Regions from separate parts of the Variovorax sp. F042 genome, predicted to be linked through region 2. Evidence: riboswitches for the same ligand, from Rfam matches in the RefSeq annotation. Region 2 holds a riboswitch; the other holds the start of a gene.
What was found. A riboswitch is a leader RNA that binds a small molecule or an ion and turns the genes downstream of it on or off. The one in region 2 is predicted to bind cobalamin.
Positions count from the first base shown of each region.

Region 1: linked by a shared signal. The riboswitch ahead of ACZYSP_RS04015 (TonB-dependent receptor domain-containing protein) and the one ahead of ACZYSP_RS28780 (TonB-dependent receptor) in region 2 are both predicted to bind cobalamin.

Region 1 is NZ_JBVASX010000001.1:828,077-832,490, reverse strand. Features, by position in the region: gene ACZYSP_RS04020 (ClcB-like voltage-gated chloride channel protein) at 1-1,247, opposite strand, end outside; cobalamin riboswitch at 1,390-1,649, shown strand; gene ACZYSP_RS04015 (TonB-dependent receptor domain-containing protein) at 1,737-3,653, shown strand; gene ACZYSP_RS04010 (cobyrinic acid a,c-diamide synthase CobB) at 3,638-4,414, shown strand, end outside.
Region 2 is NZ_JBVASX010000013.1:107,268-111,681, forward strand. Features, by position in the region: gene ACZYSP_RS28780 (TonB-dependent receptor) at 1-1,816, opposite strand, end outside; cobalamin riboswitch at 1,949-2,246, opposite strand; gene ACZYSP_RS28785 (hypothetical protein) at 2,326-2,547, opposite strand; gene ACZYSP_RS28790 (hypothetical protein) at 2,712-3,116, shown strand; gene ACZYSP_RS28795 (cation:proton antiporter domain-containing protein) at 3,140-4,414, opposite strand, start outside.

The sequences.
Region 1 (4,414 bases), on a different contig from region 2:
ACGCTCGCCGCCATCAGCGGCAGCATGACCTGGTAGCTGAGCGTCATCTCGAAGATCATCAGGATGGCCATCAGCGGCGCCTGCGTGGCGCCCGCCAGGAATGCGCCCATGCCGACGATGGCATAGGCGAACGGCGCCGAGGTGGCCGCTGGCCACAGCGCCTGCGCGCCAAGGCCGAACAGCGCACCGACCATGCAGCCGAAGAACAGCGCCGGCGTGAACACGCCGCCCACCGCGCCCGAGCCGGCCGTGGCCATCGTGGCGACCGCCTTGGCGACCAGCACCATCGCGATCAGCGTCCACGGCCAGGGCGTGTGCAGCACCGAATTGACCACGCTGTAGCCGTTGCCCCAGACCTCGGGCATGGGCACCGACACCGCACCCATCACGAGCCCGCCCAACGCCAGCCGCCACGGCAACGCAACCGGCAAGCGCGAGAACAGCGCACGGCTGCCCTGCAACGCGCGCAGGAAGCCGACCGCCGCAAAGCCCAGCAGCACGCCGAGCACGCAGAACAGCACGACCTCGGTGCCGTGGATTTCCGGGAACGCCGGCATCTTGTAAGGAGGCTGGTAGCCGGGCAGGGCGCGCATCGCGACGTTGGCGACCACCGAGGCAATGATGATCGGCCCCACGCTTTCCATCGCGATAGAGCCCAGCACGATCTCGGCGACGAAGAAGGCGCCGGCAATGGGTGCGTTGTAGGCGGCGGTCAGGCCGGCCGCCGCGCCGCAGGCCACCAGCAACCGCAGCCGCTCGACCGGAAAGCGGAACACCCGCCCCAGCAGAGACGACGCCAGCGCCGCCAGCTGCACCATCGAGCCCTCGCGCCCGATGGAACCACCGGTGCCGATGCTCACCAGCGACGAGGCGCTGCGCACCAGCGTCTGCGCCACCGGAATGCGCCCATTACCGAGCACGATGGCTTCCATGTAGTCGGAGGCGGCGCTGCGCAAGGCGACGCGTTTCGCCAGCACCAGCAGGCCGCCGGCCACCAGTCCACCCAGCGTGGGGCAGGCGATGCGCGCCCACCACGGCAGGTGCTTCGCCATTGCCACCAGCCCTTCGCCCGGACCGAGCACCAGATGCTCGAAGTGATAAAGCGCCGCGCGAAAAAGTTCGGTCGCCAGCGTGCCGAGCAAACCGGCCACGATGGCCCACAGCAGCATCGACTGCCAGCCCGAGACACCGAAGACACGCTGCAGCGCCGAACGAAGATTGAGAACTACCGAGGCGGGCCGCATCATGGGCTGGGATGTTAGCTGCGAGCGCCGCCCAGGCGGGAACACCGAGGAACCGGCTTTACCGGGCCTCAGGTGTTGCCCCCGGTAGGGGGAAGGAGAAGCGACACGAAGTGCGCGCAGCCTGGGGGCGAGCCAAGTCACTGGCATAAAATCCCGCCCGTTGGTGCCTGCGGCGTGGTTCACGCGCCGCGGTTCAACGGGAAGCAGGAGTGGAAGCCCCCGACCTCATCAGGACGGAACAAGGCCGAAGCCGCCTGCGCTGCCCCCGCAACGGTCAAGCAGACGGCGCCGCAAGGCGCCAACCCCTTTCCATCGAAGCCACTGGGTGCCCTGAAACAGGCGCCTGGGAAGGCGGTGAGGGGCCGTTCTGCCAGCCCGGATACCGGCCAACAAGGCGGCTGCCGCATGCGTGATCTGTGCATGGGGCGGCCATGGCGCCCAGGCGCCGGCGGGGAGGCCGGCGAGGGGTATTGACGTTCGTTCGGCTCATTCATGATTTCCCACGTTTGCTTTTCTCGCGGCCGCGCTCCTGCGCGCCGTCTCCGCCATGCCTGCCTGCCGCTGGCGCTGGCTTCCGCCTTCGGTGGCCTGGCCCATGCACAAGACGCCCCCACGCTGGGCGAAACGGTGGTCACGGCCAACCGCACGCCGCAGGCGCTGTCGGACCTGGTGGGCGACGTGTCCATCATCGACCGCAAGACCATCGAGCGCAGCGGCGCGACCGGCGTGGCCGACGTGCTGGCGCGCCTGCCCGGCATCGAGATCTCGCGCAGCGGCGGCGTGGGCAACACCACCAGCCTGTTCATCCGCGGCGCTGAAACGCGCTTCACGGCCGTGTACCTCGACGGCGTGCGCATCGACTCGCAATCGACCGGCGGCGCCGGCTGGGAAGGCATTCCGCTCTCGCAGATCGACCGCATCGAAGTGCTGCGCGGCCCGGCCGCCGCGGTGTACGGCTCCGACGCCGTGGGCGGCGTGATCCAGCTCTTCACCAAGCGCGGCGAAGAGGGCGTGTCGCCTTACGCGGGCATCGGCTTCGGCAGCAAGGGCCTGCGCAAGATCGAAGGCGGCGTGAGCGGCAAGTCGGGCCTGTTCGACTATTCGTTCGGCGTGGCGCACGAGGAAAGCAAGGGCTACAACGTGCAGCCCGCAAGCAAGCGCAACGTGGTGAAAGACGGCTACACCAGCCCCGACCGCGACGGCTACAACAGCACCTCGGGCAACGTGAAGCTGGGCTTGCAGATCACGCCGGACCAGCGCCTGGAGGCCACGCTGCTCACCAGCGACATCAAGGCCGGCTACGACGCCACCGTCTCCTACAGGACCAAGCCGCCGATCCTGTTCCGCGACGACGTGTCGAACAACACGCTGCGTACCGCCGGCCTGACCTGGTCGGCCAAGTGGAACGACATCTACAGCACCCGCGTGCAGGTGACCGATTCGCAGTCGGTCTACAAGACGCAGCCTTCGTTCTACCGGACCGAAACCAACCTGCGCGGTTACCTGTTCCAGAACGAATTCCGCTTCGGCCCGCACCTGGTGACGGCCACCTTCGAGCGCCGCGAAGACGCGCTCGAAAACGCGCCCACCACCTCGTCGAAGCTGCTGTCACGCGACCGCTCGCAGGATGCGATTTCGCTCGGCTACGGCTTCGTGCAGGGCCCGCATTCGCTGCAGCTGCATGTGCGCCACGACAGGGACAGCGAGTTCGGCGGCAAGACCACCGGCAGCGCGGCCTACGGCTATGCCATCACCCCGTCGCTGCGCTTCACGGCCTCGGCCGGCACCGCCTTCCGCGTGCCCACCCTGTACCAGCGCTTCAGCGAATACGGCGTGTCCACGCTGCGGCCCGAAAGCAGCCAGAACGTCGAGCTGGGCATGAACTACGCCAAGGACGGCACCACCGCAGGCATCGTGGTGTATCGCAACCGCGTGCGCAACCTGATCAACTTCGTCGGCACCGCCACGGGCTGTGCCTCGACGTTCGGCTGCTACACCAACGTGAACCGTGCCACCCTGCAGGGCGCCACGCTGTCGGCCAGCCAGCGCCTGGGCGACGTCACGCTGCGCGCCTCGCTCGACGTGCAGGACCCGAAGGACGCCGACACCGGCAACCTGCTCGCACGCCGCTCCAAGCGCCATGGCACCCTGGGCGCCGACTGGCGCGTCGCCGGCTGGACGCTGGGCGCCGAGGTGCAGTCCTCGAGCAAGCGCTACGACGACGCGGCCAACACCATCAAGCTCGGTGGCTACACCGTGCTGAACCTGTCGGCCAGCACGCAGATCACGCGAGACCTCAACCTCGTGGCCCGCGTCGACAATGTGGGCAACAAGGACTACCAGTTCGCGCGGCTGTACGCCAATGCCGGCCGCACCGCGTACGTCGGTCTCAAGTGGACGCCTCACTAAGCCAAGCTACCCAACCAGGCGACACCGCCGGTGCCGCGGCAGTCTCGTGCGCCGCGGTGCTGGTGGCTGCCCCGGCTTCGGGGCAGGGCAAGACCACCGTCGCCGCGGCGCTCGCGCGGCTGCATGCGCGCCAGGGGCGGCGCGTGCGCGCCTTCAAGTGCGGGCCCGACTTTCTCGACCCGCACTGGCTGGCGCTGGCCACCGGCGCGCCGGTGCATTCGCTCGACCTCTGGATGACCGGCGAGGCCGATTGCCGCTCGCGCCTGCGCGCCGCGGCGGCCGAGTGCGACCTTGTGATTATCGAAGGCGTGATGGGCCTGTTCGACGGCACGCCCAGCGCGGCCGACCTGGCTGAGCGCTTCGGCCTGCCGGTGCTGGCGGTGATCGATGCGCACGCCATGGCGGGCACCTTCGGCGCGCTGGCCTACGGGCTGCAGAACTTCCGGCCTGGGTTGCCATGGGCCGGCGTGCTGGCGAACCGCGTGGCCAGCGAGAGGCACGCGGGCATGTTGAAAGACGCGCTGCGCGAACCCTCGCAGTGGCTTGGCGCCTTGCCGCGCGACGCGGGGTTCACGCTGCCCGAGCGGCACCTGGGCCTCGTGGCCGCTACCGAACTCGGCGATGCGATGGCGCGTCTCGACGCGGCGGCCGATGTGCTGGGCGCCACGCCGCTCGGGCAGATGCAGACCAGTCAACTGCCGCAGGTGCGTTTCGAGGCACCCGCTTCCGGCGAGGCAGAAGCCGTGCCGCCGCTGCTGGCT
Region 2 (4,414 bases):
CGCGCAGCTTGGCCACGTTGGCTTCGAGCCGCAGCGTCGATGTGAGCGCCAGGTCGAGCGTGGCCTCGATGCCTTCGGACGACTGCTTGCCGATCTGCTGGGTGATGGTCGGGTCGGTCGCGTCGCGCGAGAGCAGCTTGGTCTTCTCGATGCGATAGGCCGCCACGGTCCAGGCCCCGCGGTTGTCGGCCAGCTGGCGCTTGTATCCGACCTCGACCTGCCGGCCGGTGCTGAGCTCGAACGGCACCTGCGTGGCCGAGGTGGAGATGAGCGAGGTCAGCGGGTCGGCCGCGCGCGCCACCTGCGCATAGAACGACTGCGACACATCGGGCGCATACACCACGCCGAGGCGGCCGGTGGCGTACTCGAAGGTCTTGCCGAGGTTGTTGGCTGCGTTCTGCAGGTCGGTGCGCGCCACCTTGGCGTGGTCCCAGCGCAGGCTGCCCACCACCGACCACTGCTCGTTGAAGGCCAGCTTGTCTTCGGTGAAGAAGGCGTAGGTGTCGGTCTTGGTCCGGTAGCGCTGTGTGTAGGCCACCGGCGACACGTAGTAGCCGGGATTGAAGTTGAACGGGTCGACCACCGAACGACCGCCGTAGGGCGTGTCGCTCGAATTCAGGAAGTTGATGTGATTCGCGTCGAAGCCCACCAGCACCTGGTTGGCCAGGCCGAACAGGCTGTGCTTGAAGGTCGCGTCGGTGCGGTTGCCGATCTGCTCCTGGTCGTGGCCGATTTCCAGGTAGTCGCCGCGCGTCACGCGCCGCGTGGTGGCGTTGTAGGTGTAGGTCTCGCTGTCGCGCCAGTGGCGCTTGCTCTCCAGCCGGTAGAGCTGGTTGCGCACGGTGACGGCGCTGTTGGGCGTCCACTGGGCGTCGAGCCGGGTCCACTTGTCGCGGTACTTGATTTCCGAATCGTCGACGTTGTAGTTCTGGCGCAGCGTCTGGCTGCTGAGGCGGCCGTCGATCAGCGGCACGCCGAAGTAGCGCTGCGGCGACTGCCGGCCCTCGTCGTGCGACAGCGTGAACTGCAGCTGCGGCGACACGTCGAGCCGCACGGCCGCGCCCACGGCCAGGCTCTCGGCCTGCCCGCGCCGCATGAAGCCGTCGGTCTGGCGGTGGCTGATGTCGAAGCGGTAAGAGAGCTTGTCGTTGATCGCCCCGCCGCTGCCAAAGGCCACCTGGCGGGTGGCGTCGGAGCCCACCGTGACCAGCGCCTCGTTCTGGATCGGGCCGCGCGTCGGCTTCTTGGGCACCACGTTGATGGCGCCGCCGATGGCACCCTCGCCGTACATCACCGAGGCCGCGCCGCGCAGCACCTCGATGCGGTCGACGGACCAGGTGTCGAACGGGAAGGTGACGGTGCCCGCGCCCGCGTAGAGGCGCGTGCCGTCGAAGAGCTGCATCACCGAGCCGTGGCCCGAGAAACCGCGCGCCGCCATCGCGGTGCCGCCATTGCCGGGGCCGGGCGTGCCGGTGATGCCGGTGGCGCGGGTGGCGGCATCGATCACCGAGACGTCGCCGCGTGCGCGGATGGTGTCGCCCGTCAGCACTTCGATGCTGGCCGGCGTTTCCAGCGGCGTGAGGCCGAGGCGACTGCCGGTGTGCGAGGGTTCGTCGATGGCGAGCGGGGTATGCCGTTCGGCCTCGACCTGCACCGGCTTGAGGCTCTGGCTGTTGCTGCTGGCTGCTTCACCCGACGACTGCGCGAAGACCGCGGAAGGCCCGAAAACCAACCCCAGACCCAGTGAAAGACCCGAAAGGCGCGTCCAACGCAGCGGCGCGCCCGTGCGATCGCGCGCTGGCGATGCATGACCCATGTGACTTCTCCTCCGGCCTGCGTCCCCGCAGGCTCCTGACCGATAGAGGACGCGGCGGAAGAGGCGAAGGGACTGCGACGGTACGCGCGAGCGCGAAGCGGTGGCAGGCCCGGACACGCACTCCCGCAGCGTCCGAAGGCGGTTGCGAAGGCCGGTATCCGGGCTTGCGGAGCGCCGCGGCGTGCCAATCAATCAATGAATGGATGCACACCGCGGCCGAAACCCTCGCCTTCCCACGCCGAAACGCAGTGGCTGCCCGTGCCGTCTGGGAGGCATGAGCGTGAGGGTTTCCAGATCCGCTGACCGTTGCGGGGGCAGCGCAGGAGTTGCAGCGTCAATCAATCAAGAATGAACGACGCGGCGCACCTGCTTCCCGTTTAACCCCGTGGCCATGAGATGGCGTGCGGGGCACCTTCGAACCGTGTTGCCTGGCGGGATTAATAAGAATTAACGCACCAGAACGGCGGGATTATAGGGAGAGGCCTTCCGCCGAAGGCCTCTGATGGGCCTCAGGCAGGCCTTCCGTCGGGTCCGAACAGCCGCCGCATCACGGCCACGCCCGCCACCAGCGCGTTCGAATAGGTGGCATAGGGATCGTGGGCTGCCTCCAGCGGCACATAGACGTGGGAGGTCTCGCCAGGCGTGTCGTCGACCGCCTCCATCAGCACCCAATAGAACTCGCCCGCCTCCAGTTCATGGACGGTGAGCGCGATGTTTCTCGATGAGGGCATGGAGGTAAGAGTGGCTGACAAGGTTGTCGGTTCTTTTTTTGAATGGGCGGGGTACGCACGCGGTTGACAGTGCTTTCGGGTTTCTCCTACAGAGCCCGGTGCCGGTGCGACCTAATGTTGTAGTCAGGGACCTTTCAGAAGCCTTTCCAAGAACAGGAGGCAGCATGAAGCATTTCACTCTTGAACCGGGCATGCGATCGAGCATCGGCGGGGCCTTTTACCCGACCGGCTACTCGATGGTGATGTTTCCGAGTGCGGAAGACGCCGACCGCATCGGCCACCGCCTGATCGAAAAAGGCATGAGTGGCGACGAGGTCTATCTGCTGCCCGCGCAAACGGTGCTGGCCGAAATCGCCCCGACCGCGAAGACATCCGACAACCCCCTGCCCTCCGCCGGCACCGACGCCGCGACGGTACGCGCCTATACCGAGTTGGCGCGCGACGGCCACACGGGCCTGCTGGTGAGGACAAGAGACGGCGCTGCCGCCGAACGCCTGATGGAACTGGTGCGCACCGTGCCCTATTCCATCGCCCAGCGCTACCGCACACTGGTCATCGAAGACCTCTGAGAAGAAGAGGAAAGCGGGCGTCTTCAAGCCGGCACGGCCATCGACACGGCGCGCTGGACTACATCACGGGCCATGGCCTGGGCGAGTTCGTGCTCGCCAAGGAACACGGTGGCAGAGGTTTCCTGCGTGAGCAGCCGGGCCTCCTGCTCGTTGTGGCTGCGGATCACGGTCTGGATGGTAGGGTTGAGTGTGCGCGCCGTCTCCATCATCTGGCGCACGTTCATGGCGTCGGGCGTGGCCACCACCAGCACGCGGGCGCGCGCGATGTGGGCCTGGATCAGCACCGCCGGGTCGGCCGCGTCGCCCCACACGGCCGGCGTGCCGGCCTCGCGCAGCTTTTCGACAAGCTCGCGGTTCTGCTCGGCCACCACGTAGGGAATGTCGTGCGCGTCGAGTTCGGCCGCAATGCGGCGCCCCACGCGGCCGTAGCCCACCAGCACCACTTGCCGCGAGAGGTACTTGGCCTCGGTGGTCATGGGCAGTTCGGCCAGCGGGTCGTCGCGCGATTCGAGCCCGCGCGCGAAGGACGAACGGGCATGGAGCCACTTCTGCATCGGCCCTATCAGGCTGAACCACAACGGGTTGGTGGCAATGGAAATCAGCGCACCCGCCAGCACCAGGCTCTGGCCCTCCACCGGCAGCAGGCCCAGCGACACGCCCAGCCCGGCCAGGATGAACGAGAACTCGCCGATCTGCGCCAGGCTGGCGCTCACCGTGAGCGCCGTGCCCAGCGGGTAGCGGAACACCAGCACCAGCGCGCAGGCCGCAAGCGACTTGCCCAGCACGATGACCAGCACCACCGCCAGTACCTGCAGCGGCCGCTCGATCAGCACCGAGGGGTCGAACAGCATGCCGACCGACACGAAGAACAGCACCGCGAAGGCGTCGCGCAACGGCAGCGACTCTTGCGCGGCGCGGTGGGCAAACTGCGACTCGCGCATGACCATGCCGGCGAAGAAGGCGCCCAGCGCAAACGACACGCCGAACAGCGCCGCCGAGGCAAAAGCGATGCTCACGGCAGCGGCCACCACGCACAGCGTGAACAGCTCGCGCGAGCCGGTCCGCGTGACCTGCCAGAGGATCCACGGGAACACGCGCCGCCCCACCACCAGCATCAGCGCCACGAAGCCGCCGACTTGCAGCAGCGTGAGGCCCAGCGTCTGCCACAGCGGATCGGCCGGCCCGGCGTGTTCACTTTTTCCGCCCAACGTGCCCGCCAACGGCGGCAACAGCACGAGCACCAGCACCATCGCCAGGTCTTCGACCACGAGCCAGCCGACGGCGATGCGGCCAGTGAA